3 regions of the Micromonospora sp. WMMD712 genome follow, and region 3 is predicted to be linked to each of the others. Evidence: predicted binding sites of a transcription regulator. Region 3 holds the regulator's gene; each other region holds the start of a gene.
The links. Region 3 encodes HrcA, which represses chaperone genes, less so after heat shock. Its sites were predicted from a motif close to GGTTNGCACNCTCNNNNNGAGNGTGCNAACC; they were not measured.

Region 1 (9,802 bases), 570 kb from region 3:
GGCCGGCGGTGATCAGCTCGACGATCTGCGAGTGGGTGATGTCGGTGGTCTTCACCTGGGCCACCATCTGGCCGAGGTAGAGCGCGGCGATCCGGTCGGAGACCGCGAAGACGTCGTTCATGTTGTGCGAGATGAGCACGACGGCGAGGCCGCTGTCGGCGAGCCGGCGGACCAGCTCCAGCACCTGGGCGGTCTGCGCGACGCCCAGCGCGGCGGTCGGCTCGTCGAGGATGACCAGCCGGCTGTTCCACAGCACCGCCTTGGCGATGGCGACGGTCTGCCGCTGGCCGCCGGAGAGGCTGGAGACGTGCTGGCGCAGCGACTTCACCGTCCGGACGCTCAGCCCGGCGAGGGTCTCGGCGGCCATCTGCTCCATGGTCGGCTCGTCGAGGACGATGCCGGTGCGCTTCTCCCGGCCGAGGAACATGTTCTGCACGATGTCGAGGTTGTCGCAGAGGGCGAGGTCCTGGTAGACGACCTCGATGCCCAGGGCGGCGGCGTCGCGGGGGCTGCTGATGCCGACCGGGCGGCCCTCGAAGAGGAACTCGCCGGAGTCGACGGGGTGGATGCCGCTGATGCACTTCACCAGGGTCGACTTGCCGGCGCCGTTGTCGCCGACCAGCGCGGTGACCTCGCCGGGGTGGACGGTGAGGGCGACGTCGCGCAGCACCTGGACGGGACCGAAGCTCTTGTCGATCCCTCGTAGTTCCAGCAGGGGGGTTGCGGACACAAGGGTCTCCTAATGCACGGAGGGGAGATCGCGGAGCCCGTCCGGCGCGGGCCGCCGCCCGGCACGGGGTCACCGTGCCGGGCGGCGTCGCCTGGCGGGTACGACGGTCGCGTACGGGTCAGCTGATGCCGGCTTCGGTGCAGAACTTGGCGTAGGCGGCGGTGCAGAGCTCTTCCTTGGTGACGAAGCCGTCGGCGACGACGTCCTTGACGTTGTCCTTGTAGATGGCCTTCGGCTCCAGCAGGACGGCCGGGACGTCCCGGTTGCCCTCGACGTCCTTGACGGTCTGCCCGGTGTCCTTCCGCTCGCCCTTGGCGACCGCGATGGCCAGCTCGGCGGCGGCGTCCGCCTCCTTCTTGACGGCCTTGTAGACGGTCATGCACTGGTCGCCGGCGAGGATGTTCTGGAGGCCCTGCACGGTGGCGTCCTGCCCGGTCACCGGGACCTTGCCGTTGAGCTTGTTCTTCTTCAGCACGGAGATGGCGGCGTTGCCGAGGCCGTCGTTCGCGGCCAGTACGCCGTCGATCTTGCCGCTGGCCTTGGTGTACTGCTGCTCGAAGATCGTGGCGGCCTGCGTGCTGTCCCAGTCCGGCACCGAGTCGTCGGCGACCTTGGTGTACTCCTTCGAGTCGAACTTCGGCTTGAGCACCGAGTCGTACCCGTTCTTGAACAGGGTCGCGTTGTTGTCGGTCGGCGAGCCGTTGAGGTAGGCGATCGCCGGGTTCTTGACGCCCTTGTCGGTCAGGCACTTGGCCAGACCCTCGCCCTGGAGCTTGCCGACGGCCTCGTTGTCGAAGCTGACGTAGTACTGCGCGGAGCCGCCCAGCGTGAGCCGGTCGTAGTCGATCGTGGCGACGCCCTGCGACTTGGCCTTGTCGAGCACGGCCTTGCCGGTGCCCGAGTCCAGGTTGACGATCATCAGGGTGGTCACCCCGTTGGTGATCATCTGGTCCGCGATGGTCTGGAACGCGGTCTTGTCGCCCTGCGCGTTCTGGATGTCGTACTCGACGTTGGCGGCCTTGAACGCGGCCTCCAGGAACTTGCGGTCGGCGCCCTCCCAGCGGGCGGAGGACTTGCTGTCCGGCAGGATCACGCCGATCTTCGGCTTCTTGGCGGAGGAGCCGGCCTGGTCGCCGTTGTCGGAGTTCTCGCCGCAGGCGGCCATGCTGCCGGCGGCCAGCAGGCCCACGGCGGCGAAGGTGAGGAAGCCCTTGCGCATCTGCACGGGTCCTTTCGGGGTGGGGGAGCGGGAGTGGTGCGGTGTTTTGTTGTGTCCGGCAACGTATTGCGCACCGCGCCGCCGCCACAAGACCACCGAGGTCAGAAGTTTGTTGGCGGCGGTAACAATTCAGCAACGTGAACGACACTCCGCCCTAACCGCCCCGAAAGCGGGCAGACCGAGGAGCCGCGCGCGGGCGCGGCGATCGCAGGGTGCCCGGGTCAGCCGGCGGCGATGGGTGCGGCGGTGGCGTCGGTGAGGGCGACCAGGTCGGCCGGGGCGAGCTGGAGCTGGAGGCCGCGCCGGCCCGCCGAGACGTACACGGTGTCGTGGTCCAGCGCGGAGGCGTCCAGCACCGTGGGCAGCCGCTTGCGCTGGCCGAGCGGGCTGATCCCGCCGCGCACGTATCCCGTGGCCCGCTCCGCGACCGCCCGGTCGGCCATCGTCGCCCGCTTGCCGCCGAGCGCGGCGGCGAGCGCCTTGAGGTCCAGCTCGCCGGTCACCGGCACCACCGCCACCGCGAGCGCGCCGTCGACCTCGGCGACGAGGGACTTGAACACCCGGTCCGGCGGCACGCCCAGGGCCGCCGCGACGAGCGCGCCGTAGTTCGGCGCGTCCGGCGACACGTCGTACGGGTGGGTGCTGTGCCGGATCTTCCGCTTCGTCAGCAGCGCCGTCGCCGGAGTCCCCCGTCCCGCCATGCCGACAAGCTAGCCGGCCGCCGCCCCGTGATCCAGCGGATCCGGCACCGGGCGGCAGACCAGCACGGTGGGGGCGCCGGCCACCCGGGTCAGCACCAGGCTCGCCGCCTGCGGGCCGGCCAGCCGCAGGTCGCGCCGCAGCCGCTCCGGCTCCAGCGCCGAGCCGCGCTTGAGGATCTCGACCCGGCCCACCCCGCGCCCGCGCAGCAGGGCGCGCAGCCGCTTCAGCGAGAACGGCAGCACGTCGGTGACCTCCAGGCAGCGGGCGAAGGGCGTCGCGCCGGGCGCGTCGGCGTACAGGTAGGCGATGCTCGGGTCGGCGAGCGTGGCGTCCAGCTCGCCGGCCAGCTCCGCCACGAGGTGCGCGCGGACGACGGCCGGGTCGGGGTCGTGGACGTAGCGCCGGACCGGGCCGACGGCGGCCTCTTCCGTGCCGGAGCCGGTGAGCTGGTGATGGCAGGCGGGTTGGGGGTGACTGCAGGGGGCCCTTCCTATACAGAAAGCGTTAACAGGGGGCCCCTCCTTCAGCACGGTGGCGCGGCGGGGGACCTCGGCGAGGCGGCCGCACCACAGGGCGGCCTCGACCAGGTCGCCGCCGACGCTCACCCACTCCGCCTCCGCGCCCGCCGGGATCAGCGCGTGGTCGAGCCCCGGGGCCACCTTCACCACCGTGTGCGGCACCCGCTCGGCCAGCGCGGTGACGAAGTCCCACGGCGGCGAGTAGGCGTTCGGGTCGAAGATCCGCCGGCCGGTGCCGGCCCTGCGCCGCGCCGGGTCGCAGAACGCCGCGTCGACGGCGGACACGTCGAACGCCGTGGCGTCGCCGCACTCCACCGTGAAGCGGTCGGCCAGCCCGGCGGCCTCGGCGTTCGCGGCGGCCATCGCGGCGGTGACCGGGTCGGCCTCCACCCCGTACACCCGGATGCCGGCGCGGGCGGCGGCGAGCGCGTCGGCACCGAGGCCGCAGCCCAGGTCGGCCAGGGTGCGCACCCCGGCGGCGCGCAGCCGGTCGGCCCGCCGGGCCGCGACGACCCCCCGGGTCGCCTGCTCCAGGCCGGCGCGGGTGAGGAACATGCCGGCCGCCGCCGGCCCGAACTTGCCGACCGCCCGGCGGCGCAGCTCGGCCTGGGTGAGCGCGGCGGCGGCCAGCCCGGCGGGCACCCCGGCCGAGCGGAGCGCGGCCGCCGCGGCCAGCGGGTCGCCGCCGGCCACCTCGGTCGCCGCGGCGAGCGCGGCCGACCCCTCGGGGGTACGCAGGGCGGCGAGCTGATCGAGATCCACGCGCCCATTGTCGGGCCCGGGCGGCGGCCGGCCGGCGGCGGTGGCGGCGGTGCCGGAGGTTGGCGGGGTCCGGGGCCCGTGCCGGCGGCGTGTCGAGGTGACGGGTGGCGGAACTGTGGCGACACGACGGGCGACGCGTTGGCACTCTCCTTGACGGAGTGCTAGCCACGGCCTAACCTGCGATTAGCACTCTCCCATCGAGGGTGCCAGCTTCCGGGCCCCGCGCCCGGGGGTGACGCCAGGCGGACCGGCACCCGCGACGACGGCCCCGCCCGGTGGCATGTGGCAGATTGACGCTGGTCGGCCCCGCCGTCCGGCAACGAAACCAGTACCCCAGGAGGGTATGCCCGTGACTACCGCGACCAAGGTTGCGATCAAGCCGCTCGAGGACCGCATCGTGGTCCAGGCGAACGAGGCTGAGACCACCACGGCGTCGGGCATCGTGATCCCCGACACCGCCAAGGAGAAGCCGCAGGAGGGCACCGTCCTCGCTGTCGGCCCGGGCCGGATCGACGACAAGGGCAACCGCGTGCCGATCGACGTCAAGGTCGGCGACACCGTCCTCTACTCGAAGTACGGCGGCACCGAGGTCAAGTACGCCGGCGAGGAGTACCTGGTGCTCTCCGCCCGCGACGTCCTCGCGGTCATCGAGAAGTAAGCAACCGATCCGCGTCACTGCCCCGGTCCGGCTCGCCGGGCCGGGGCAGTGACGCTTCGAAGGGATACAGATGGCGAAGATCCTGAGCTTCTCGGACGACGCCCGGCACCTGCTGGAGCACGGTGTCAACGCCCTCGCGGACGCGGTCAAGGTCACTCTCGGCCCGCGCGGGCGCAACGTCGTCCTGGACAAGAAATTCGGTGCGCCCACGATCACCAACGACGGCGTGACCATCGCCAAGGAGATCGAGCTCACCAACCCGTACGAGAACCTCGGCGCGCAGCTGGTCAAGGAGGTGGCGACCAAGACCAACGACGTCGCCGGCGACGGGACCACCACCGCGACCGTGCTGGCCCAGGCGATGGTCCGCGAGGGCCTGCGCAACGTGGCCGCCGGCGCCAACCCGGCCGGCCTCAAGCGGGGCGTCGACGCGGCGGCGACGAAGGTCTCCGAGGCGCTGCTCGACCGGGCCGTCGAGGTCGCCGGCAAGGAGTCGATCGCGCACGTGGCGACGATCTCCGCGCAGGACGCCACCATCGGCGACCTGATCGCCGAGGCGATGGAGCGGGTCGGTCGCGACGGCGTCATCACCGTCGAGGAGGGCTCGGCGCTCACCACCGAGCTCAACGTGACCGAGGGCCTCCAGTTCGACAAGGGCTTCATCTCCCCCAACTTCGTCACCGACGCGGAGGGCCAGGAGGCGGTCCTGGAGGACCCGTACATCCTGATCACCACGCAGAAGATCTCGGCGATCGAGGAGCTGCTGCCGCTGCTGGAGAAGGTCCTCCAGAACAACAAGCCGCTGCTGATCGTCGCCGAGGACGTCGAGGGCCAGGCCCTGTCCACCCTCATGGTCAACGCGATCCGCAAGACCATCAAGGTCTGCGCGGTCAAGGCCCCGGGCTTCGGCGACCGCCGCAAGGCGATGCTCCAGGACATGGCGATCCTCACCGGCTCCGAGCTGGTCGCCCCGGAGCTGGGCTACAAGCTCGACCAGGTCGGCCTGGAGGTGCTCGGCACCGCCCGGCGCGTCGTGGTCGACAAGGAGACCACGACGATCGTCGACGGCGGCGGCAAGGCCAACGAGGTCGCCGACCGGGTCGCCCAGATCCGCAAGGAGATCGAGGCCTCGGACTCCGACTGGGACCGGGAGAAGCTGGCCGAGCGGCTGGCGAAGCTCTCCGGCGGCGTCGCGGTCATCAAGGTGGGCGCGGCGACCGAGGTCGAGATGAAGGAGCGCAAGCACCGCATCGAGGACGCCATCGCCGCGACGAAGGCCGCCGTCGAGGAGGGCACGGTCCCGGGCGGCGGCGCCGCCCTGGCGCAGATCCTGTCGGTGCTCGACGACGACCTCGGCTTCACCGGTGACGAGAAGACCGGCGTCTCGATCGTGCGCAAGTCGCTCGTCGAGCCGCTGCGCTGGATCGCCCAGAACGCCGGCCACGACGGCTACGTGGTGGTGCAGAAGGTCGCCGGCAGCCAGTGGGGCCACGGCCTCGACGCCGCCGTCGGTGACTACGTCGACCTGGTCAAGTCCGGCATCATCGACCCGGTGAAGGTGACCCGCAACGCCGTCACCAACGCCGCCTCGATCGCCGGCCTGCTGCTCACCACCGAGAGCCTGGTGGTGGAGAAGCCGGAGAAGGCCGAGCCGGCCGCCGCCGGTGGCCACGGCCACTCGCACGGCCACGGCCACCAGCACGGCCCCGGTTTCTGACCGACCCGGGTCCGACCCAGCCGCACCACGGTCAAGGCACGCCGGCTCCCCACGGCGTGCCTTGACGCTTGTCCGCCCCGTGTCCCGGCCCGCCCGTCCCGGGTCCGGAGCACGGGGCGGTTGCTTACGGAACGCTGACGTGCCTGTCGCGTTCCCGGCCGATCGGAAACACTGGGCGGATGGGCACCATCTCGCGCGGGTACGCCGCGCTGGCCGGGATCACCGCCGCCGCCGTGGCGATCGGCGCCGCCGAACCGGTGGCGGTGCTGACCGGCCCCCGGTCGGCCCCGCTGGTCGCGGTCGGCGGGCTGGTCGTCGACACCGTCCCCGAACCGGTCAAGCAGTTCGGCATCGCGGTCTTCGGCACGTACGACAAGATCGCCCTGCTGGTCGGGACGGCGCTGCTGCTGGCCGGCTTCGCGGCGCTGCTCGGCGTCCTCGCCGCGCGCCGGCTGTGGTTCGGCCTGGCGGGCATCGGGGCGTTCGCGGCCCTCGGGGTGGCCGCCGCGCTGACCCGGGCCGGCGCGGACGCCACGGACGCGCTGCCGGCGCTGGCCGGGGCGGCCCTCGGCGCGCTGACGCTCTGGCTCCTGCTGGCCGGCCCCCTGCACCCCGACCCCTGGCCGTGGACCCCGCCCACCGCCGCCGCCGGCAAGGAAGGGCCCCTTGTTAACACCCCCTTGTTAACAAGGGGCCCTTCCTTGCACCCCGAGTGCCCCGAGCGCCCCGAGCATCCCGGGCGCGCGGAGGGGCGGCGGCGGTTCCTGACCGGCGTCGGCGCGCTGGCCGGCGCGGCCGTCGTGAGCGGGCTGGGCGGGCACTGGCTGGCCGGGCGGCGCGGGGTGGCGGAGGCCCGGCAGGCGGTCGCCCTGCCCGCGCCGGCCTCGCCCGCGCCGCCGGTGCCCGCCGGTGCGGATCTCTCCCTCACCCAGCTCGCCCCCTACGTCAGTTCGACGTCCGGGTTCTACCGCATCGACACCGCGCTGGTGGTGCCCCAGGTCGACCCGGACACCTGGCGGTTGCGCATCCACGGCCGGGTGCGCAACCCGATCGAGCTGACCTTCGCCGACCTGCTGGCCCGCCCCATGGTCGAGCGGTACGTCACCCTGGCCTGCGTGTCGAACGAGGTCGGCGGGGACCTGATCGGCAACGCCCGCTGGCTGGGCGTGCCGATCCGGGAGCTGCTCGACGAGGCGCAGCCGGAGGAGGGCGCGGACCAGGTCGTCGGGCGCTCGGTCGACGGTTGGACCTGCGGCACCCCGACGGCGGCGCTGCGCGACGGCCGCGACGCCCTGCTCGCGGTGGGGATGAACGGCGAGCCGCTGCCGGTGGAGCACGGCTTCCCCGTCCGCATGGTGGTGCCCGGCCTCTACGGCTACGTCTCCGCCTGCAAGTGGGTGACCGAGCTGGAGCTGACCAGCTTCGCCGACTTCGACGCGTACTGGGTGCCCCGGGGCTGGTCGGCACAGGGGCCGATCAAGACGCAGTCACGGATCGACACGCCCCGCCCGCGCAACCGGCTCACCGCCGGCCCGGTCATGGTCGCCGGGGTGGCCTGGGCGCAGCACCGGGGCATCCGCCGGGTCGAGGTACGCGTCGACGACGGCCCGTGGCGGGAGGCGACGCTCGCCCCGACGGTGTCGGTGGACACCTGGGTGCAGTGGTCCTGGCAGTGGACGGCCACCCTCGGCGAGCACACCCTCCAGGTGCGGGCCACCGACGCCGACGGCGAGACGCAGACCGAGCGGCGGCAGCGGGTCGACCCGGACGGCGCGACGGGCTGGCACACCGTCCGGGTCACCGTGCGCTGACCGCCGGGCGGAGCCGCGCCGGTAGGCGGGTCACCCGGCCGTGGGCGTGGCGGGTGGCGCGCCGGTGGCCCGGTCACCCGACGGTGGGCGTGGCGGGCGGCGCGCCGGTCACCCGGCGGTGGGCGTGGCGAAGGACGGCGGCGGCCCGAGGCGGGCGACCTCCGGGGCCAGCAGCACCGACCAGGGCGGCCGGAACTCCGGCGACCGGCGGTCCAGCTCCGCCTGGAGTTCGCCGCGCCACGGCCCGCCCCGGCCGTGGTGCGGCAGCCATTCCGGCCACGAGTCGTAGCACCGGTCGACGGTGAAGCCGTCGGCCGTGGTCCGGAGGCGGAGGAAGAGCCAGTGGCCGTGGGCCGGGTCGGCCTCGGCGGCCCGGAGCCGCCGGACCAGCTCGCCGGCCTCCCGGAAGGCCGTCCAGTCGTCCTCGCCGGGCCGTGGGGCGGGTGCCGGGTCGCCGTCGTGCTGGCTGAGGGCGCTGTCGGTGACCTGGACGACCAGCGCGCAGCGGCCGTCCCCGGCCGGGGCCCGGCGGCGCGCCCAGTCGACGAGGGCCGCCAGCTCCGCGGTGGGCGTCGGGGCCGGGCGGGGCGTCTCGGCAGCCGCGCGCATGGCGGCCCAGACCAGCTCGTCGTGCTGGTCGTCGCTGAGCACCCGGACGCGCCGCGGCGGGGCCTCGACCGACGCGGGGACCTCCGGCCGGGCGGTGCCCGGGGTCAGCCCGGCGCGCGCGGCCATCGCCAGGCCGGCGGCCACGTCGACCAGGTCGGGCCGGAGCCGGCCGAGCAGCCCGTCCAGCGCCGCCGCGTCGACGAGCCCGGCGACCGCCGCGGCGAGCAGCCGGTCGGCCGCCGCCGTCACGTCGGCCCGCTCCGCCTCGTCCGCGGCGTCGTGCCCGCCCCACTCGAAGACCACGTCGAGCAGTTCCCGCCGGGCCCGGTCGCCGTCGAGCACCGGCCCGGCCGTGGCCGACAGGCCGTCTCCCAGGTTCGGTTCCGGGTACGCGACCCGGGCCCAGCCGCCGGCGTCGTACCAGTGGACGTAGCCGAGCTGGTCCTCCTCGGCGCGCCGGGTCAGCTCCGGCCAGGGCAGCCAGGCGGGTGCCCCGGCGAGCAGGTCGAGCGGCGGGCTGGCCCAGGTCGTGTCGCTGTATTCGTGGTCGTACCCGAAGAGCACCGCCCGGCCGCCCTCGACCAGCACGAGCCGGGCCCAGTTGCCCCCGTGGTCGTCGTGGTGGGCCCCGTCGGCGTCGCACCACCAGACGTCGTGGTGACCGAGCGCGGCGAGGGCGGCGGCGTGCGCGCCCCACCGGGCCCAGAGCGTGTCGGGGTCCGCGATGTCGATCAGCATCCCGGGATCCTGGCAGACCGGTGGGACAACGCACCGCGCGATGGTCGCCGGGGCGGAGGTGTTCGGGCCGGCGTCCGCCGGCGCCGTCAGGCGACGCTGCGCTGCGCCGGGACGGTGGACTTGTGCGGACGGCCCAGGCGGGCCTCCAGCCGGGCCACGTCGACGCGGGACTGCCGGCGGTCGGCCAGGTCCTCCCAGCCCACCGCGAGCAGCCGCAGCCGCTCCGCCTCGCTGAAGCCGCCCCACACCCCGTAGGGCTCACGGACGGCGAGGGCGTGCGCGGCGCACTCGGCACGTACGGGGCAGGCCCGGCAGACCGTCTTGGCGCCGGACTCCCG
Region 2 (9,802 bases), 920 kb from region 3:
GGCGGCTACGCCACCCTCGACGGCACGTCGATGGCCGCCCCGCAGGTCGCGGGCGTGGTGGCGCTGATGTGGTCGGCGAACCCGACGCTGGTCGGCGACCTGGAGCGCACCCGCCGGATCCTGCGCGACACCGCCGTCCCGGCCGGGGCGACGTACGCCTCCCGCAAGCCGGCCGACGCCTGCGGCGGCGACGCGAACATCAGCGGGGCGGGCCTGGTCGACGCGTACGCCGCTGTCCGCGCGGCCCGCTGAGCGGGTAAGGAAGGGCCCCTTGTTAACGCATACGGTAGAGAGGGGTCCCCTTCTCACCTCGCACCCCGCGCCCCGGCGGCGGCCCCGCGATCCTCGCCCCGCCGGCGGGCGAAACGGGCACCGGGCCGGATAGCGCCGTTCGGCCGCCCCGGCATCGACGGTCACCTACCGTCGAGGTGAGGAGGCCGCGATGACCACGGACGACGAGCGGGCCGAGGCTCCACGTTCCGCCGCCTGGGTGCCGGTCGAGGAGATCCCGGGGCAACTGCCGTTCGACCGGCTGGACTACGGCGACGCCGAGCAACTGGCGGAGATGGCCGGGGGCGACGCGCCTGCGGCGGAGGAGCCGGTGGTCCTGGTCGACGAGCCGATCCGCGTCGACGAGCCGATCCGCATTCGCCGGCCGCCCGGCCGGGCCGGGCGGCGACGCGACCAGCCGCCCCTGCCGACGTGAGCGACGCCGGCGTGAGCGACGCCGGCGTGAGAGCCGCCAGCGGGCGCGTGCCCGAGGCCGGAGTGCCCGAGGCGGGAGTGCCCGAGGACCGAGTGGCCTTGGCCGGAGTGCCGACGGCCCGAGTGTCCGAGGCCGGAGTGGCCGGCGCTGGCGGCCGTGACGACGCGGAGGGGGCGGGCCGCTGACGCGACCCGCCCCCTCGACGTGCGGTGTAACTGAACTCCGGTGGGAGCTGGACTCAGAAGTCCATGTCCCCGCCGCCCGGGCCAGCCGCAGCGGCCGGGGCCTTCTCCGGCTTGTCCGCGACGACGGCCTCGGTGGTGAGGAAGAGCGCCGCGATCGACGAGGCGTTCTGCAGCGCCGACCGGGTCACCTTGGCCGGGTCGATGATGCCCGCGGCCAGCAGGTCCACGTACTCGCCGCTGGCGGCGTTGAGGCCGTGGCCGGCGTCCAGGTTGCGGACGCGCTCGACGACGACGCCACCCTCCAGGCCGGCGTTGACGGCGATCTGCCGCAGCGGAGCGTCCAGCGCGATCTTGACGATCTGCGCGCCGGTCGCCTCGTCGCCGGTCAGGTCCAGCTTGTCGAAGGCGGTCTTGCCGGCCTGCACCAGCGCGACGCCACCACCCGGGACGATGCCCTCCTCGACGGCGGCCTTCGCGTTGCGGACGGCGTCCTCGATGCGGTGCTTGCGCTCCTTCAGCTCGACCTCGGTGGCCGCGCCGACCTTGATCACCGCAACACCGCCGGCCAGCTTGGCCAGGCGCTCCTGCAGCTTCTCGCGGTCGTAGTCGGAGTCGCTCTTGTCGATCTCGGCCCGGATCTGGTTGACCCGGCCCTGGATCTGCTCGGCGTCGCCGGCACCGTCGACGATGGTGGTCTCGTCCTTGGTCACCACGACCTTGCGGGCGCGGCCCAGCATGTCGAGGCCGGCGGCCTCCAGCTTGAGGCCGAGCTCCTCGCTGATGACCTGGCCACCGGTGAGGATGGCGATGTCGGTCAGCATGGCCTTGCGGCGGTCGCCGAAGCCGGGGGCCTTGACGGCCGCGGACTTGAAGACGCCCTTGACCTTGTTGACCACCAGGGTCGGCAGGGCCTCGCCCTCCACGTCCTCGGCGATGATCAGCAGCGGCTTGCCCGACTGCATGACCTTCTCCAGGATCGGGAGCAGGTCCTTCACCGACGAGATCTTGCTGTTGGCGATCAGGATGTAGGGCTCGTCGAAGACGGCCTCCATCCGCTCCGGGTCGGTCATGAAGTACGCGGAGATGTAGCCCTTGTCGAAGCGCATGCCCTCGGTGAGCTCGAGCTCCAGGCCGAAGGTGTTGCTCTCCTCGACGGTGATGACGCCTTCCTTGCCGACCTTGTCCATCGCCTCGGCGATGATCTCGCCGACGGTGCTGTCACCGGCGGAGATGGAGGCGGTGGAGGCGATCTGCTCCTTGGTCTCGACGTCCTTGGCGAGCTTGGACAGCTCCTCCGAGACGCTGGCCACGGCGGCCTCGATGCCCCGCTTCAGGGCCATCGGGTTGGCGCCGGCGGCCACGTTGCGCAGGCCCTCGCGGACCAGGGCCTGGGCCAGGACGGTCGCCGTCGTCGTGCCGTCACCGGCCACGTCGTCGGTCTTCTTGGCGACCTCCTTGACCAGCTCGGCGCCGATCTTCTCGTACGGGTCCTCGAGCTCGATCTCCTTGGCGATGCTCACACCATCGTTGGTGATGGTGGGGGCACCCCACTTCTTCTCGAGCACCACGTTGCGGCCCTTCGGGCCGAGGGTCACCTTCACGGCGTCGGCGAGCTGGTTCATGCCCCGCTCGAGGCCGCGGCGAGCCTCTTCGTCGAACGCGATCATCTTGGCCATACGGCGTTGTCCTCCTGGACACTCACGGGCCACCCGAGTGTGTGTCCCGGATGGGCCGCCTGGTGTACGCACCTTGGGACGTCGCCACCTGGCGACGACGACGTCTCCTCGGCCGGGCCGGATAGCCCGCGACGACCGGCCATGTGCCGCCCGACGGATCTCCGCCGTGCGGCCGTGGCCCCACCGTCCCGACCATTGGCACTCACCCAAGGCGAGTGCCAATGACTTGTTTAGCACTCTGCCCTGCCGAGTGCAAGCACGATGCGGCGGACGGACCGGGTCGACCCCACCTGACCAGCGCGACCCGGCCCGCCGGTTCAGCCGATTTCACCCGCCGGCCGGGCGGCGGTAACCGACCCCTCGTACGCCCGCCGCCCGGCGCACGTGACGACCGTAACGACCGGCCGGACCGGGACGACCAGGCGCACCAGGGCGACCAGGCACACGGCCAGGGCCAGGACGGACCAAGGCCAGGACGGACGAGGGCAGGACCGACGAGGGCAGGACCGACGAGGGCAGGACCGACGAGGCAGGACGGTCGGACCAAGAAGGGCGAGAGAGCCGAGAGGGTGCGGCCAGGCAGGCGAGAGCCGGGACCGGCACGAGCGGCCACCGACCGCGGCGCGGCGCGCCGGGGCACCCGGGACCATCCGCCCGCCCCTTCCCCGGGCAGGCCGACCAGCGGGTCCGGGCGGAAACACAGCCGGGCGGCGGCCACGACGCGGCGCGGCCCGGTGGGCAGGGCTACCACGGCGGGACGGCACGGCGCGAACCGGCGGTGGCACCGGGCCAAGGTGGTGCTGGGCCAAGGTGGCACCGGGCCAAGCTGGCGCCGGACCAAGCTGGGGCCGGACCAGGGTGGAGCCTTGGCCAGGGTGGGTCGGCAACCCGGCGCGGCACCTGGCGGCCGGGAAACCGACCGCAGCCCGACCAAGCGCGGCCGACCGGCCCTTCGGCCCCCGGTGGGATCGATCGATCGGACGGAGATGGCTGGGACATGCGCCCTGGGACGTGCGCCCTCCCCGGCGGCGATGTGGGAACGGTCCGCAGCATTCCTGGACCGCCCCGTCCGCGCCGCCCCGGACCGATCCGTCCGCGCCGACCGGGGCGGCGCGCTCCGCCGGCCATCGGTGGCCCGCCCGCCCGCGGGCCAACCGGTCGGGGCGTCAGGCGACGACGCGTACGCGCTCGGCCTGCGGCCCCTTCTGCCCCTGCGCGATCTCGAACTCCACGCGCTGCCCGTCGTCCAGCGCCTTGTAGCCGTCCATCTCGATGGCGGAGAAGTGGACGAAGACGTCCTGCCCCCCGTCGACGGCGATGAAGCCGTAGCCCTTCTCGGCGTTGAACCACTTCACGGTGCCCTGTGCCACGGTGCACTTCCTAACGTCGCGCGGCCTTCCACGAGCGGGTACGCCGACGGAACCGGCGGCCCCGGGAACACCGGTTTCACCCGTCTGCGCCGACCGGGAAACCAGTGACCGAAATCGCACGCTACACGAGGAGTGACGACGGCGCACGACCACAAATAGGGCTATAACGGACCGACCTCAACCCGGTGCGGCATAGGCGGCCATCACTGCGATAGGTATGCGGGATGACAGCAGGTTCCCGCCCGCCGACCGACCCGGGCAGCGCCCCGACGGGGACGGCCGACACCGCCGCGCCGGCAGTCGACGTACGCCGGTTGACCCTGCCGGACGCGGCGCGGATGCGGGCGCTGCGGCTGGAGATGCTCGCCGACGCGCCGCTGGCCTTCCTGGAGACCCTGGCGGAGGCCGCCGCCCGCCCGCACGCCGAGTACGCGGCCCGCGTCGCGTCGGTCGCCAGCGGCCGGCACACCGCCCAGTTCGTCGCCGACCCCGGCGCGGACCGGCCGGGTGGCCCCGCCGGGCGGCTCGTCGGGCACGCCGGCGGGACGATCTCGGCGGACGAACCCGGCCTCACCGTCGTCTACGCCGTCTACGTCACGCCGGCCCGGCGCGGCACCGGGCTGCTCGCCGCGCTGATCGAGGGGGTCGCCGCCTGGTCCCGGGAGTGCGGTCGGCCGGAGCTGATGCTGGAGGTGGTCGTCGGCAACGACCGCGCCTACCGGGCGTACCGGAAGCTGGGCTTCGTCGACACGGGCGTGCGGGTCCCGCACCCGAGGCTCCCCGCCCTGCGCGAGCTCCAGATGCGCCGCCCGGCCTGAGGCGGGGGTGTTTGCAGGGGCCCCCTGTACAACAGAAAGCGTTAACAAGGGGCCCCTCCTTGCACCTCAGGCGGGGCGGCGGCTCTGGACGATGCGGAACCGGTTCGCCACGTACGCGCCGTCGGTCAGCGCCGCGTTCGCCGCCGGGTTGGCGCCGCTGCCGTGGAAGTCGGAGAACGCCGCCGACTGGTTGACGAAGACGCCGCCGGTCAGGTTGCACGACAGGTGCACGCCGACGTCGATCGCCGCCGCCTCGGCCGCGTCCAGCACCGCCGGGTCGGTCGAGTAGACGGCGGCGGTCAGCGCCCCGGACTCGCCCACGGTGGCGCGGAGGAGTTCCAGGCTGTGCGCGGTGGAGTCGGTGGCGATCACGAACGAGATCGGCCCGAACCACTCCCGGCCGTACGTCGCCGTGTCGGCGGCGGCGAGCCTGACGATGGTCGGCGTCCGCACCACCGCGCCGGGGAAGGCGGGGTGCTCGACGGTACGCGACTCCAGCACCGCCGCTCCGACCTTGGTGACCTCGTCGAGGCGTTCCAGCACCCCGTCGTTGACGATCGCGCCGGTCAGCTCGACGCCCCGGGCCGGGTCGGCGGTGAGCTTGCCCACGGCGGCGGCGATCCCGGCGGCCACCTCGTCGAAGCTCTTGTGCCCCTGGTCGGTGTCGATGCCCCCGGCGGGGATGAGGATGTTCTGCGAGGTGGTGCACATCTGGCCGCTGTAGAGGGTCAGCGTGAAGCCGAGGTTGCGGCACATCCCGGCGAAGTCGTCGGTGGAGTCGATCACGACGGCGTTCAGCCCGGCCTTCTCCGTGTAGACCGTCGCCTGCCGGGCGTTGGCCTCCAGCCAGTCGCCGTACTCGGTGGAGCCGGTGAAGTCGACGATCTTCACGGCCGGGTGCAGGGCGAGGGTGGAGGCGAGCCTCTCGCCGGGGGCCTCGGGGGCGAGCAGCACCAGGTTGGGGTCGAAGCCGGCCTCGGCGAGCACCTCGCGGGCGTACTTCACGGTGATCGCGAGCGGCAGCACCGCGCGGGGGTGCGGCTTGACGACCACCGGGTTGCCGGTGACCAGCGAGGCGAACAGCCCGGGGTAGGAGTTCCAGGTCGGGAAGGTGTTGCAGCCGATCACCAGGGCCACCCCGCGCGGCACCACGTGGAACGTCTTGGTCATCCGCAGCGGGTCGCCCTTGCCGGCGGCCTTCTCCCAGCCGGCCGTCCCCGGGTGGCGGGTCATCTCCGCGTACGCGTAGGCGACCGCTTCGAGGGCGCGGTCCAGCGCGTGCGCGCCGCCGGCCTGGAAGGCCATCACGAACGCCTGGCCGCTGGTGAACTGCACCGCGTTGGCCAGCTCGAAGACGTGCCTGTGCAGCCGGTCGAGGATCTCCAGGCAGACGCCCGCGCGGGCCTGCGGGCCGGCGTCGCGCCAGGCGGGCAGGGCCGCGGAGGCGGCGGCCACCAGCTCGTCGACGCCCGGGTGCGGGTAGCTGACGTTCAGCTCCAGCCCGAAGGGGCTGGCCTCGGTGGCGACCCGGTCGCCGCTGCCCGGCTGGTCGAGCGGGAAGTCGCCGCCCAGGTACGCCTCGAAGGCGGCCTTGCCGTCGGCGGCGGCGGTCTCGCCGTACACCCGGGGGCTGGGTGACTCGGGATAGGCGGACCAGTACCCGCGCTCCGTGATCGCGGTCAGCGCCCGGTGCAGGGTGTCGGCGTGCTTGTCGTACGCAGGATGCGGGGTCTCCGTCATGCCCGCCATCATGCCGCAGCCGGCGGGCGGGCAGTAGGGCCGGCGGACGCCGCCGGACGCCCGCCGCCCTGCCGCGGGCCGGCCAGTCAGAGGGTGAGCTGCCAGTCGGTCCAGGCGTCGACCGGGCGGAACCCGAGCGCCTCGTTGATGGCGATCATGTACGTGTTGGCCTGCGCGTTGAAGGTGTCCACCGCGCGCAGCCCCGGCTCGTGGTCGAGCGCGTACCGCAGGTTCTCGACCTTCACGAGGAGCCCGAGCCGGTGGCCGCGGTGCGCCGGGTCGACGATGGTGATCTGCTGCCACGCGTGCCAGGGGACGCTGGGGCCGAGGTCGATCGTCGTCCAGGCGACCAGCCGGCCGGACGCGGCGTGCACCGCCCCGTGGTGGTAGCGGCGGCGGCCCCGCGCGTCCAACGCCCGCTCGACGCCCCGGACCCGCTCGACGTCGACCCGCTCCGGCTCCCACTCCATCTCGCCCAGGGGCGCGTCGGCCATCAGCCGGCCGTCGAGGTGGGCGACATCGGCGACGTGCTCCTGCGGGGCCGCGCCCTGCCAGCGGACCGTGCGGTAGCCGGCGGCGCGGGACCGGGCGTCGGCCAGCGCCGCGTCGAGCGCGGCCTGGTCGAGCCGGGTGGTGTCGAGGCGGCGGCGGACCTCGGCGAGCACCGCCCGCGCCCCCGTCGCCGCGGCGAACGCCCCGCCGGCCCCGCCGCGCGCCGGCCCGCCGGGCAGGGCCGCGACGGTCGCGCCGACCACCCGCTTGCGCCCCCGCTCGCCCAGCAGCTCCACGGCGTGCGCGTGCAGGGCCCGGCCGACCCCCCGCCGCCGGTGCGCCGGGTGCGTGAACAGGTCGACGGTGGCGTTGTCGGTGTTGTCGAGCTGCGGCAGGTCGAGGGCGAGGAAGCCGGCCGGCTCGCCGTCGAGCCGGGCCAGCGCCCAGGCCGGCACGTTGCCCGGCATCGGGTGCCGGATCGCCGCCTCGAAGCGGCTCCGGCACAGCGGCGGGAAGTCGGGGACGTCCGCCTGGTCGGCGGCGGCCCGGATCCGGTACGCCGCGTCGACCGCGCCCTGGTCCGCCGGGTCGATCGGGGTGATGGTGATGCCCATGGGCCGAGGGTGGCCGGGGAAAGACGATCGGGCCAGCGAATTTCTCCGCTGGCCCGATCGGACGTTGGTCGGGAGGGACGATCGCACAACGCCTCCGGCGCTGGGTCGTAAGAACTTAAAGTCTCCGGCGAAACGCCCTCCCGCACGGAGCATCTTGCGCCGTCCGGTTCCCGCCGTCAAGTCCTCGGCGGCGGGTTTTTGCGTACGGAGGGCAAAACGTCGGTTACCCGACGGATCGGCGGGCCGATCGGCCCGCACAGTCAGCCGAGCAGGCCGGCGTCGCGGGCCGCGCGCAGCGAGGGCTTGATCCGGTGGGTGGGGCCGACCTGGGCGGCGACGGCGTCGATGGTCTTGAGCCCCTCGCCGGTGTTGAACACGACGGTCTCCGCCGTCGGGTCGAGCCGGCCGGACTCGACCAGCTTGCGCAGCACCGCCACGGTCACCCCGCCGGCCGTCTCGGCGAAGATCCCGGTCGTGCGGGCCAGCAGCCGGATGCCCGCGCGGATCTCGTCGTCGTCGACGTACTCCATCCACCCGCCGGTGCGCCGCACGGCCTCCAGGGCGTAGAGCCCGGCGGCGGGGTCGCCGATGTTCAGCGACTTGGCGATGCCGGTCGGCTTGACCGGGGTGATGGTGTCGATGTCGGCGTGCAGGGCCGCCGCGATCGGGTTGCAGCCGGCCGACTGCGCCCCGAACACCTTCCAGCCGCCGGCCGGGGCCTCGACGAGGCCGATCTCGACCAGCTCGCTGAACGCCTTGTCGATCTTGGTGAGCAGCTCGCCGCTCGCCATCGGGATGACCACCTGCGCCGGGATCCGCCAGCCGAGCTGCTCGGCCACCTCGTAGCCCAGGGTCTTGGAGCCCTCCGCGTAGTAGGGCCGGACGTTGACGTTGACGAAGGCCGTGTCCTCGAACTCGTCGGTCTCCACCAGCTCGCCGCAGAGCCGGTTCACGTCGTCGTACGAGCCGTCGATGGCGACCAGCTCGCCGCCGTAGACGGCGGTGGTGACCACCTTGCCCGGCTCCAGGTCGCTGGGGATGAACACGATCGACGGGGCGCCGGCGCGGGCCGCGTGGGCGGCGACCGAGTTGGCCAGGTTGCCGGTCGACGCGCAGGCGAACCGGGTGAAGCCGAGCGCCCGGGCGGCGGTGAGCGCCACCGACACCACCCGGTCCTTGAAGGAGTGGGTGGGGTTGGCGCTGTCGTCCTTGACCCAGAGCGGGGCGGTGATGCCCAGCTCGGCGGCGAGGTTGCCGGCGGCGACCAGCGGGGTGAGCCCCGGGTCCACGGTCACCCGGGCGGCCGGGTCCTGGCCGGCGGGCAGGAGGGCGGCGTAGCGCCAGAGGTTCTGCGGCCCGGCCTCGATCTGCTCGCGGGTGACCCGGGCCAGGGCCGCCGTGTCGTAGTCGACTTCGAGCGGGCCGAAACACTCGTAGCAGGCGTGCTGCGCGGCGAGCGGGTAGCGCGCCGAACAGGCGCGGCAGACCAGGGCGCGGGCGGGGCTGGCCGTGGTGTCGATGCCGGGCGCGGCGAGGGTCGACGTCATGTCGAGGAGGTCCTCTCATCTTTCCCCGCATCGCACCCTGCGGCGGGGACGGAATTGGCACCTGTCCGCGGCGTTCGCCATCGAACGCACGGGGGTGGTTGCCGGGGCTTCGTCGGGCCGTATCCCTCTGCCCCTCTGGATGAGGTATTCAGTTGTGCCGCCGAGTCTACGGCGGATCGCGGCGACCGCCACCCGATGTTCCCAGCGTGTGGGCCGGATCGGGGGTGCCGACTTGGTCACACCGTCACCATGGGCACCCGCCCCGGCACCGTGAGCCACTGTCTCCAGGGCCCCCGGGCCGGGGGGTGGCCTGCGGTTTCTAGCCTGACGGCGTGACGTATCCCCCGACACCCGGTCCGCCCCCGAAGCCGCGCAGGCCGGGCCGGACCACCCGTACCGTGATCATCGTGGCCGCCGTGGTGGCGCTGCTCTGTTGCGCAGGCACGCTCACCGGCGGCGGCATCTGGTTCTTCCGCACCGTCCAGGGCGCCACCGCGCCCGCCCGGGACGCCGCGACCGCGTACCTCGACGACGTGCGGGACGGCAACCACCCGGAGGCGTACGCCCGGCTCTGCGAGGAGGTGCGCAGCCAGCTGACAGAGGAGGAGTTCGCCCGGGCCCGGGCGGCCGAGCCGCCCCTGGGCGGCTACCGGG
Region 3 (9,802 bases):
GTCGAGCAGGCCGCGCTCCTTGAGCTCCTTGCGCAGCGGGATCTCGTCGTCGATGTACCCGTTCCAGTTGATGCCCCAGTAGTTGGCGGTGTGGGTGCCCTCGCCGCAGAGCTGGCGCTGCACCGGCGTGCGGTTGGCCCACCACTCGCCGTCGGTGTCGATGTGCAGCTCGTCCAGCGGGCGGATCCACCGGTAGGTGTAGCCGACGAAGAGCATCTTGCGGGTGATGTTCGACAGGTTCGTCGACCGGGAGTGCCACTGGCGGCGGTCGAAGATGAACGCGTCGCCCGGGTTCGCGGTGATCTCCACCGTGCCCTCCGGGTCCGGGTTGTGCACCGTCAGGTCCGCCGGGCGGGGCAGCGAGTTCCACAGGTGGCTGCCCGGGATCACCTTGGTCGCGCCGCGGCCGGTCTCCGACAGGTCGGAGAGCACGTACGCCACCTTCAGCGAGAACATCGGCCGGGGCAGGTTCGGGTCCATCGTCTCCGGGTCGGAGTTCTGCCGGTAGCCGTCCTGGTGCCACCCCCAGTACGGCTTCTCCGGCTCCAGCGCCGGCGGGGTGACGTCGAGGTGGTTGTGGTGGGTGTAGATGTTCCACCCGGCCAGGCCCCACATGTACGGGAAGGCGATCGGGTGGGTCAGCAGCTGGCCGAAGAGCTCGTCGCGCTCCAGGAAGCCCAGCAGGTGCAGGGTGCCGTCCTTGGTGGTGTTGCCCTTGGCCTTCTCCTCCGCGTACACGCGGTCGACGGCCTCCTCCAGGGCGGCCCGGTGGTCCTCCGTCAGCACGTTCCGCAGCAGGAGGAAGCCCTGCTCGTGGAACTCCTTGCGGTCGGTGTCGCTGATCGGTTCGTAGCCGGTCCGGCCGTCGTAATCGAACACCGCGTAGTACCCCTCCCCATGAGGTGAAACCATTTCTGGCACAGGACGCCGATGCTACTGCGCCCCTTCAGGGGGGTGCGGAGCGCGCCCGACGGTGTGGGGGAGTGCTCGGACCGTTGGCACCCGGTTGGGTGCGGAGAGTGAGAATGGGTGTTTGTTCGGCGGCTTTCGCCGGATATGGAGGATTGTGCGGTAACCGTCGGTGTGGAGAATCGCGACCGCTCAGGCGTCGGCGAAGACCTCGGCGAGCACCTCGCCGTCGTTCGCCGTCGCGTCGCCCACCCGGCCCCAGGTGCCGGCCTTCGCGGTCCACTCCAGGCCGGCGAAGCGCACCCGCTTCACGCCGTGGTCGGAGGCGTGCGAGACCAGCCAGTGCGCGTACCGCCAGCCGTCGCGCCGGTCGTCGGCCGGCACCGCGACGCCGGTCAGCTCGGCCGGGGACGCGGCCTCCGGCAGCCCCCAGTCCAGGCGCAGGCCCCGGGTCAGCGCGGCTGCGGCGGCCGCGCCCCGCATCACCGGCGTCGCGCCGACCGTGCAGGCCACCGCGCCGGTCGCCTCGCCGAGCAGCGCCCGTGTCAGCACCTCCGACTCGTCCGCCCACTTCTGGTACGCCTCGGGGAACGCCGAGCGCTGCACCTTCTGCGCCGCGTCGGTGACCCGCATCTTCTCCCAGCCGCGTACCCGCTTGAGGGCGGCGTAGAACTTCCTGGTCGAATACCGGGGGTCGGCGATCTGCGCCTCGGTGCCCCAGCCCTGGCTCGGCCGCTGCTGGAACAGGCCCAGCGAGTCCCGGTCGCCGCCGGAGAGGTTGCGCAGCCCGGACTCCTGGTAGGCCGTGGCGAGGGCGACCACCACCGCCCGCTCGGGCATCTTCCGCTGGACGCCGATGGCGGCGATCGTGGCGGCGTTGGCCATCTGGTCGGCGTCCAGCCGCACCTGGCCGTCGGCCTGCACCGTGCAGGTGCGGCTGGCCAGGGACAACGGCAGGCGTAGCTGCCCGCCGGCCTGGCGGACGACGAGCCAGATCCCCACCGCGGCGATCACGGCGACGACGACACCGGTCGCGACGACTGCCCGACTTCGCACCCGCACCCCCTGTTCGACGGCGTCCGCCAAGAGTACGTCTCCGCCGCCGCCGTCCGGCCCGTCCGACCGGTTCGCTCCGTTCCGTGGCGGGTCGGCCGCGAGGCGTGTCCGCCTTCCCGGTGCTCCGGCCCGGAAACCGCCAGCCAGTCGGCCGGCCGGCCCGGACACCACCAAGCGGCCCGGACACCACCAAGCGGCCCGGAAACCGTCAGGCGGCAAGGAAACCGTCAGCCGGCCCGGGGCCGGTCAGTCCGTCGGCACCCAGCTCGCGTCGCGCTTCTCCCGGAACGCCAGCACGCCCTCGCGCCCCTCGTCGGAGAGGAAGAACCCGGTCGACAGGGCGGCCAGCTCGGCGGTCCCGGCCCGCAGGTCGGCCGCCGGCGGGCGGCGCAGCAGCGCCTTCGCCCCGGCCAGCGCGTTCGGCGCGCCCCGCACCAGCGAGGCGCAGGCCCGTGCCACCGCCGCGTCCAGCGCGTCCGCGGGCACCGCCGTGCTGACCAGGCCGATCTCGGCGGCCCGCCGCCCGTCGAAGGTGTCGCCGGTGAGGTACAGCTCGGCGGCGGCCCGGGACGTCAGCCGGGGCAGCACGGTCGCCGAGATCACCGCCGGGATCACCCCGATCCGCACCTCGGTGAACGCGAACGTCGCCTCCTGCGCGCAGATCGCCAGGTCGGCCGCCGCGATCAGGCCCAGCCCGCCGGCCCGCGCCGGCCCGGCGACCCGGGCCACCACCGGCTTCGGGCACTCCCAGACCGCCGCGAGCACGTCGCCGAGCAGCCCGGCCGGGACCGTCCCGCTGGCGTACGCGGCGGCGGTCTCCTTCAGGTCCGCGCCGGAGCAGAAGACGGGGCCGGCGTGGTCGAGCACCACCACCCGGACCGCGTCGTCGGCCACGGCGGCGGCCAGCCCGGCCAGCAGCTCGGTCATCAGCGGCGTGGAGAGCGCGTTGCGGTTGTGCGGGCTGTCCAGGGTGAGGGTGGTCACCCCACGGGCCGTGGCGACCCGCACGAGCGCGGCGGTGGAGGTCATGCCGGGCACACTAGTGGCCATGCCCGGCGTCCTTCCAGAAGGCGAGCCCGTCCCGGCCGACGGCTCGCTGCCCGCCACCGCGACCCGCGCCGTCGGCGCGCGCGGCTTCGGCGTGTACGTGCACGTGCCGTTCTGCGCCAGCCGCTGCGGCTACTGCGACTTCAACACCTACACCGCCGACGAGCTGGGCGGCGGGGCGAGCCGCGAGGCGTACGCCGACACGGTGCTCGCCGAGCTGGCGCTGGCCGCCCGGGTGCTCGGCGACGCCCCGCCGCCCCGGGTCGACACCGTCTTCGTCGGCGGCGGCACCCCCACCCTGCTGCCCGCCGACGACCTGGCCCGCATCCTCGACGGCATCGACCGCGCCTGGGGGCTGGCCGCCGACGCGGAGGTGACCACCGAGGCCAACCCCGAGTCGGTGACGCCGGAGTCGCTGAAGACCCTGCGGTCCGCCGGGTACACCCGGATCTCGCTGGGCATGCAGTCGGCCGCGCCGGGGGTGCTGGCGATCCTCGACCGCCGGCACCGCGCCGGCCGGGCCACCGAGGCCGCCCGGGAGGCCCGCGACGCCGGGTTCGACCACGTCAACCTCGACCTGATCTACGGTACGCCGGGGGAGAACGCCGACGACTTCGCCGCGTCCCTGGCGCAGGTGGTGGCCGCCGGGGTGGACCACGTCAGCGCGTACGCCCTGATCGTGGAGGACGGCACCCGGCTGGCCGCGCGGATGCGGCGCGGCGAGCTGCCGTACCCCTCCGACGACGTGGCGGCGGACCGCTACCTGGCCGCGGAGGCGGCCCTCGACGCGGCCGGCTTCTCCTGGTACGAGGTGTCCAACTGGGCCCGCACGCCGGCCGGCCGGTGCCGGCACAACCTGCTCTACTGGACCGGCGGCGACTGGTGGGGCCTCGGGCCGGGGGCGCACAGCCACGTCGGCGGGGTGCGCTGGTGGAACGTCAAGCACCCGGCCGCGTACGCGAAGCGCCTCGCGGCGGGGGAGTCGCCCGGCCTGGCCCGGGAGGTGCTCACGCCCGACGAGGCCCACACGGAGGACGTGATGCTGCGGCTGCGGCTCGCCTCGGGGCTGCCCCTGGCCGTGCTGGACGACGCGGGCCGCGCCGCGGCCCGGCGGGCCCTCGCAGACGGCCTGCTCGACCCGGCGGGGCACGCGGAGGGCCGGGCGGTGCTCACGCTGCGCGGCCGGCTGCTGGCCGACGCGGTCGTGAGAGACCTGCTGCCCTGACGGGGGTGGCCCCGACCGGCCGGGGGAGCGGCCGGTCGGGGTCACGTGACCAGCGGGGTCACTTGATCAGGTTGACGGTCATCGGGTAGCGGTAGGGGCTGCCCTCGTTCGCCTTGATGCCGGCGACGATGCCGAAGATGATGCCCACGATCATCGCGCCGAACCCGATCAGGAGCCCCACCAGGATGCAGGTGAGGATCCAGCCGATCAGGGCGATGACCGACCAGAGGAGCTGGAAGTTCAGCGCCGCCACCGCGTGCGCGCGGACCGTCGGCGACTGGTTGCCCCGGGCGAGCAGGGCGATCAGCGGCGCGAGCCAGCCGAGCACGCCGCCGCCGAGGAACATCCCCGCCGCGCCGCCGAAGTGGGCCACCAGGACCCAGGTCTTGTCCTCGTTGTTGGCGTAGCCGCCGGAGGGCGGGCCGTACGCGCCGCCGGTCGGGTAGCCGCCACCGGGCGGGGGGAAGCCGCCCGCCCCGGGCGGCGGGTAGCCGGCCGACGGCGGCTGGTCGCCGGTGGGCGGCGGATAGCCACCGGGCGGGGGATAGCCGCCCGTCCCGGGCGCGCCGGACAGTGGTGCGGTGGGCTCGTGCCCCGGCGAGCCGTACGGTGCCGACGGGTTCGGCTCCGGCGGGTAGCCGCCGGGGTCGCCCGATCCGGGAGGGCGAGGTGGTTCAGTCATGCACGTCACGGTAGGGGTTGCGGGCAAGTCGGCACCAGTGCGACACCAGCTCGGCGGGGCGGATCCTCGGCCCGCGTGCGCAGGTGACGGCCCGCGCCGGGCGGCCGTCGACCGGTCGGCACGCGCCCGCGCGGCGGCCACCGCACGCACGGTCCGTCGTTGATCTTACCCAGGACGGGGCAGCCGACGTAGACTGGCACTCGTTACAGTCGAGTGCCAGGCGTCGACGCGCCGGCGGAGCGCCGACCTGCGGTGCCGCCGCGCCGCCGGGCCCGACATGCGACAGGAGGTGGCAGGGTGGGTCTGGACGACCGCAAGCTCGCCGTGCTCCGCGCGATCGTCGAGGACTACGTCGCCACCCAGGAGCCGGTCGGCAGCAAGGCGCTGGTCGAGCGGCACCAGCTCGGCGTCTCCCCCGCGACGGTCCGCAACGACATGGCGGTGCTGGAGGAGGAGGGCTACATCCGGCAGCCGCACACCAGCGCCGGCCGGGTCCCCACCGACCGGGGCTACCGCCTCTTCGTCGACCGGCTGTCCCGGGTCAAGCCGCTCAGCCCGGCCGAGCGCCGGGCGATCGAGCGCTTCCTGGTCGGCGCGGTCGACCTCGACGACGTGGTGCACCGCACGGTGCGGCTGCTGGCGCAGCTCACCCGGCAGGTCGCCGTGGTGCAGTATCCCTCGCTGGCCCGCTCGTCGGTGCGGCACCTGGAGCTGGTGCCGATCTCCACCACCCGGCTGATGCTGGTGATGATCGCCGACACGGGCCGGGTCGAGCAGCGGCTGGTCGAGCTGCCCGCGCCGGTGAGCGCCGACGACGTCACCGACCTGCGTCGGCTGGTCAACGAGAAGCTCGTCGGCAGCCGGCTGTCGGAGACCCCGCCGCTGGTGCAGGCGCTGGTCGAGGAGGTGACCCCGCGCCTGCGCGGCGCGATGACCACGCTCTCCACCGTGCTGCTGGAGACGCTGGTCGAGCGGCACGAGGAGCGCATCGCGCTGGCCGGCACCGCCAACCTGACCCGGGGCGGCCTGCTCGACTTCCAGGGGTCCCTGCGGCCCATCCTGGAGGCGCTGGAGGAGGAGGTGGTGATGCTCAAGCTCATCGGCGAGGCCGAGTCGACCACCACCCGCGTGCTGATCGGCGACGAGAACGAGATCGACAACCTGCGGGCCGCCTCGGTGGTCAGCACCGGCTACGGCCCGGGGGCGACCGCGCTCGGCGGACTGGGCGTGGTCGGCCCCACCCGGATGGACTACCCCGGCACCATCGCCACGGTGCGGGCCGTGGCACGCTACGTGGGCGAGCTGCTGGCCCAGAACTGACCAGTCAGGGCCGACGGCCGGCTCCGGCCGACGACCGGCGCAACGCGACAAGAACATGAGGACACGGGACGCAGTGGCCAGGGACTACTACGGCATCCTCGGCGTGAGCCGGGAGGCCTCCGACGACGAGATCAAGCGCGCCTACCGCAAGCTGGCGCGGCAGTTCCACCCGGACGTCAATCCGGACCCGGAGGCACAGGAGAAGTTCAAGGACATCAACGCCGCGTACGAGGTCCTCTCGGACGACCGGAAACGGCAGATCGTCGACCTCGGCGGCGACCCCCTCGCCCCCGGCGGCGGTGGCATGGGCGGCCCGGGCGGGCCCGGCGGGGCCGGCCCGTTCGTCGGCTTCCAGGACATCATGGACGCCTTCTTCGGCGGGGCGGCCGGCGGCTCCCGGGGCCCGCGCCCGCGCACCCGGCCCGGCGCGGACGCGATCCTGCGCCTGGAGCTGGACCTGCACGAGACGGCGTTCGGCGTCGAGGCCCCGATCACCGTCGACACGGCGGTGCTCTGCACCACCTGCTCCGGGGCGGGCACGGCGGCCGGCACCCACCTGGCCACCTGCGAGGCGTGCGGCGGCCGGGGCGAGGTCCAGTCGGTGCAGCGCACCTTCCTCGGCCAGGTGGTCTCCGCCCGGCCGTGCACGGTCTGCCAGGGCTACGGCACCACCATCCCGCACCCCTGCCCGACCTGCACCGGCGACGGTCGGGTGCGCACCCGCCGCTCGCTGACCGTCAAGATCCCCGCCGGGGTCGAGGACGGCATGCGCATCCGGCTCGCCCAGCAGGGCGAGGTCGGCCCGGGCGGCGGCACCGCCGGCGACCTCTACGTCGAGATCCACGAGCGCCCGCACGACGTCTACTCCCGCAAGGGCGACGACCTGCACTGCCGGGTCACCGTCCCGATGACCGCCGCCGCGCTCGGCACCCGGCTGACCATCAAGACCCTCGACAGCGAGGAGACGGTCGACGTCAAGGCCGGCACCCAGCCGGGCAGCACCCTGCGGCTGCGCGCCCGGGGCGTGCCGCACCTGCGCGGCACCGGCCGGGGCGACCTCTACGTCCACCTCGACGTGCGCACCCCGACCAAGCTCGACGCCGACCAGGAGAAGATGCTGCGCGACTTCGCCAAGACCCGGGGCGAGGAGGTCGCCGAGCTGAGCAAGCAGGGCGGCTTCTTCTCCCGGATGCGCGACGCCTTCAACGGGCACGCCTGAGGTGTCGGCGCCGCTGTTCCTGGTCGACGCGCTGCCCACCGGCGACTCGCTGACCCTCGGCGGCCCGGAGGGGCACCACGCGGCCACCGTGCAGCGGCTGCGCGCCGGCGAGGAACTGCTGCTGGCCGACGGCCGGGGCGGCACGGCCACCGCCGTGGTCACCGCCGTCGGCCGGGGCGCCCTCGACCTGCGGGTCACCTCCCGGGGGTACGTCGACGCGCCCGTCCCCCGGCTCGTCGTGGCGCAGGGCATCGCCAAGGGCGACCGGGGCGAACTGGCCGTGCAGGCGATGACCGAGGTCGGGGTCGACGAGATCGTGCCCTGGGCGGCGGCCCGCTCCGTGGCGCAGTGGCGCGGCGACCGGGGCGTACGGGCCCGGGAGAAGTGGGCGGCGACCGCCCGGGAGGCGGCGAAGCAGGCCCGCCGGGCGTGGCTGCCCGTGGTGGCCGGCGCCCCCGACGAGTCCACGGCCACGGTGGCCCGCCGGATCGCGGGGGCCGCCGCCGCGTTCGTCCTGCACGAGGAGGCGCAGGAGCCGCTGACCGCCGCCGCGCTGCCCGCCACGGGCGAGATCGTGCTGGTCGTCGGCCCTGAGGGCGGCATCACCGACGCGGAGGTGACCGCGTTCACCCAGGCCGGCGCCCGCCCGGTGCGCCTCGGCCCGTACGTGCTGCGCACCTCCACGGCGGGCGTCGCCGCCCTCTGCGTCCTGGCGACCCGCCTGTCCCGCTGGTGACCCGCCTGTCCTGTCGGTGACCTGCCTGTCCCGCCGGCGATCCGCCTGTCCCGTCGGGGACCTGCCTGTCCCGCTGCTGAACCCCGGCCGGGTCAGGTGCGCAGGTAGGACGCGCCGTTGAGGTCGACGACCGTGCCGGAGGCCCACTCCGCCTCCGCCGACGCGAGCCAGTGGACCGCCGCCGCGATCTCCTCCGGGCGGGCCACCCGGCCGAACGGGCTCTGCGCCCGGATCGCCGCGCCGCCCTCGCCGGCCAGGTGCTCGGTGGTCATGTCCGTCTCCACGAAGCCGGGGGCCACCGTCGCGACCGCGATGCCGTACGGGGCCAGCGCCACCGCGAGGGACTGGCCGAGCGCGTTGAGCCCCGCCTTGCTCGCCCCGTACGCCGGCTGCTCCGGCTCGCCCCGGAACGCGCCCCGCGACGACACGTTGACGACCCGGCCGCCCCGCCCCCGCATGTGCTGGGCCGCGCACCAGGTCACGTTGGCCGCCCCCGTCAGGTTGGTCTCCAGCACCAGCCGCCAGCGCCGCTGCCAGTCGGCGTAGGACGTGCCGAACACCGGGTGCGGCGCGTTCCGCTCGCCGTACACCCCGGCGTTGTTGACCAGCACGTCGAGCCCGCCGAGGCGGGCCGCCGCGTCGTCGACCATCACCCGTACCGCCTCGGGGTCGGCCAGGTCCGCGCGGACCACGACGTGACCGTCGCCCGGCAGCTCCGCGCGCAGCCGCTCGGCCAGCTCCCCGGAGCCCCGGTGGTGGATCGCCACCCGGTCCCCGCCGGCCGCGAACCGCGTCGCCACCGCGCGCCCGATGCCCCGCGAGGCCCCCGTCACCAGCACCGCCCGTGAAGTCACGCGGCCATCATGCCCCAGCCGCCCGGCACCACTTACCATGCCCCGATGGGATCCGACTGCCTGTTCTGCCGCATCGTCGCCGGGGAGATTCCGGCCACCGTCGTCCGGGAGACCGCCACCACCCTCGCCTTCCGCGACATCGACCCGAAGGCCCCGGTGCACGTGCTGGTCATCCCCAAGGAGCACTACGCCGACGTGGCGACCCTCGGCCAGGGCGACCCGGCGCTCGCCGGCGAGCTGCTGGCCACGGCCGCCGCCGTCGCCGAGGACGAGGGGCTGCTCGGCGACGGCTTCCGGCTGATGTTCAACACCGGGGCGTACGGCGGCCAGGAGGTCTTCCACGTGCACGCGCACCTGCTCGGCGGCGCGCCGCTGGGCCCGATGCTCTGCCGCTGAGGGAGCGGGCGCGCCCGTCGCGGAGGCGTCCGTCGCGGACGCGCCCCGCGCCGAGGTGTTAGGAAGGGGCCCTTCCTATGCAGAATGCGTTAACAAGGGGCCCCTCCTTACACTGCGGGCGTGGGTGGAATCGGCGAGCGGCTCGGGCGGATGGTGCGGCGGGTCCAGGCCGAGGGGCGGGTGCCGGCGGTCGCCGCGGCCCTGCACCGGGCGGACCGCCCGCTCTGGACCGGCGAGGCCGGCGGCACCGGCAACGACACCGCGCTCGGCCCGCAGACGCTGTTCCGGATCGGCTCGGTCACCAAGACGTTCACCGCCGTGCTGGTCATGCAGTGCCGTGACGCCGGCCTGCTCGACC

Region 1: a site for HrcA is predicted at 4,113-4,143, ahead of groES (co-chaperone GroES). Genes of this name have one in related genera too.
Region 2: a site for HrcA is predicted at 2,761-2,791, ahead of groL (chaperonin GroEL). Genes of this name have one in related genera too.

The regions. Positions count from the first base shown of each region.
Region 1 is NZ_CP120743.1:3,398,882-3,408,683, reverse strand. Features, by position in the region: gene O7633_RS14480 (ATP-binding cassette domain-containing protein) at 1-730, opposite strand, end outside; gene O7633_RS14475 (substrate-binding domain-containing protein) at 849-1,949, opposite strand; gene ybaK (Cys-tRNA(Pro) deacylase) at 2,171-2,650, opposite strand; gene O7633_RS14465 (methyltransferase domain-containing protein) at 2,660-3,931, opposite strand; gene groES (co-chaperone GroES) at 4,275-4,589, shown strand; gene groL (chaperonin GroEL) at 4,660-6,306, shown strand; gene O7633_RS14450 (molybdopterin-dependent oxidoreductase) at 6,486-8,117, shown strand; gene O7633_RS14445 (hypothetical protein) at 8,226-9,464, opposite strand; gene O7633_RS14440 (WhiB family transcriptional regulator) at 9,551-9,802, opposite strand, start outside.
Region 2 is NZ_CP120743.1:3,740,191-3,749,992, forward strand. Features, by position in the region: gene O7633_RS16050 (S8 family serine peptidase) at 1-252, shown strand, start outside; gene O7633_RS16055 (hypothetical protein) at 443-706, shown strand; gene groL (chaperonin GroEL) at 945-2,567, opposite strand; gene O7633_RS16065 (cold-shock protein) at 3,734-3,937, opposite strand; gene O7633_RS16070 (GNAT family N-acetyltransferase) at 4,276-4,755, shown strand; gene paaN (phenylacetic acid degradation protein PaaN) at 4,822-6,495, opposite strand; gene O7633_RS16080 (GNAT family N-acetyltransferase) at 6,582-7,601, opposite strand; gene thrC (threonine synthase) at 7,862-9,148, opposite strand; SAM riboswitch class I at 9,161-9,294, opposite strand; gene O7633_RS16090 (hypothetical protein) at 9,481-9,802, shown strand, end outside.
Region 3 is NZ_CP120743.1:2,824,642-2,834,443, reverse strand. Features, by position in the region: gene O7633_RS11885 (phytanoyl-CoA dioxygenase family protein) at 1-879, opposite strand, end outside; gene O7633_RS11880 (hypothetical protein) at 1,102-1,971, opposite strand; gene O7633_RS11875 (enoyl-CoA hydratase-related protein) at 2,212-2,994, opposite strand; gene hemW (radical SAM family heme chaperone HemW) at 3,014-4,237, shown strand; gene O7633_RS11865 (DUF4870 domain-containing protein) at 4,296-4,919, opposite strand; gene hrcA (heat-inducible transcriptional repressor HrcA) at 5,217-6,239, shown strand; gene dnaJ (molecular chaperone DnaJ) at 6,313-7,458, shown strand; gene O7633_RS11850 (16S rRNA (uracil(1498)-N(3))-methyltransferase) at 7,460-8,194, shown strand; gene O7633_RS11845 (SDR family oxidoreductase) at 8,287-9,048, opposite strand; gene O7633_RS11840 (histidine triad nucleotide-binding protein) at 9,094-9,444, shown strand; gene O7633_RS11835 (serine hydrolase domain-containing protein) at 9,565-9,802, shown strand, end outside.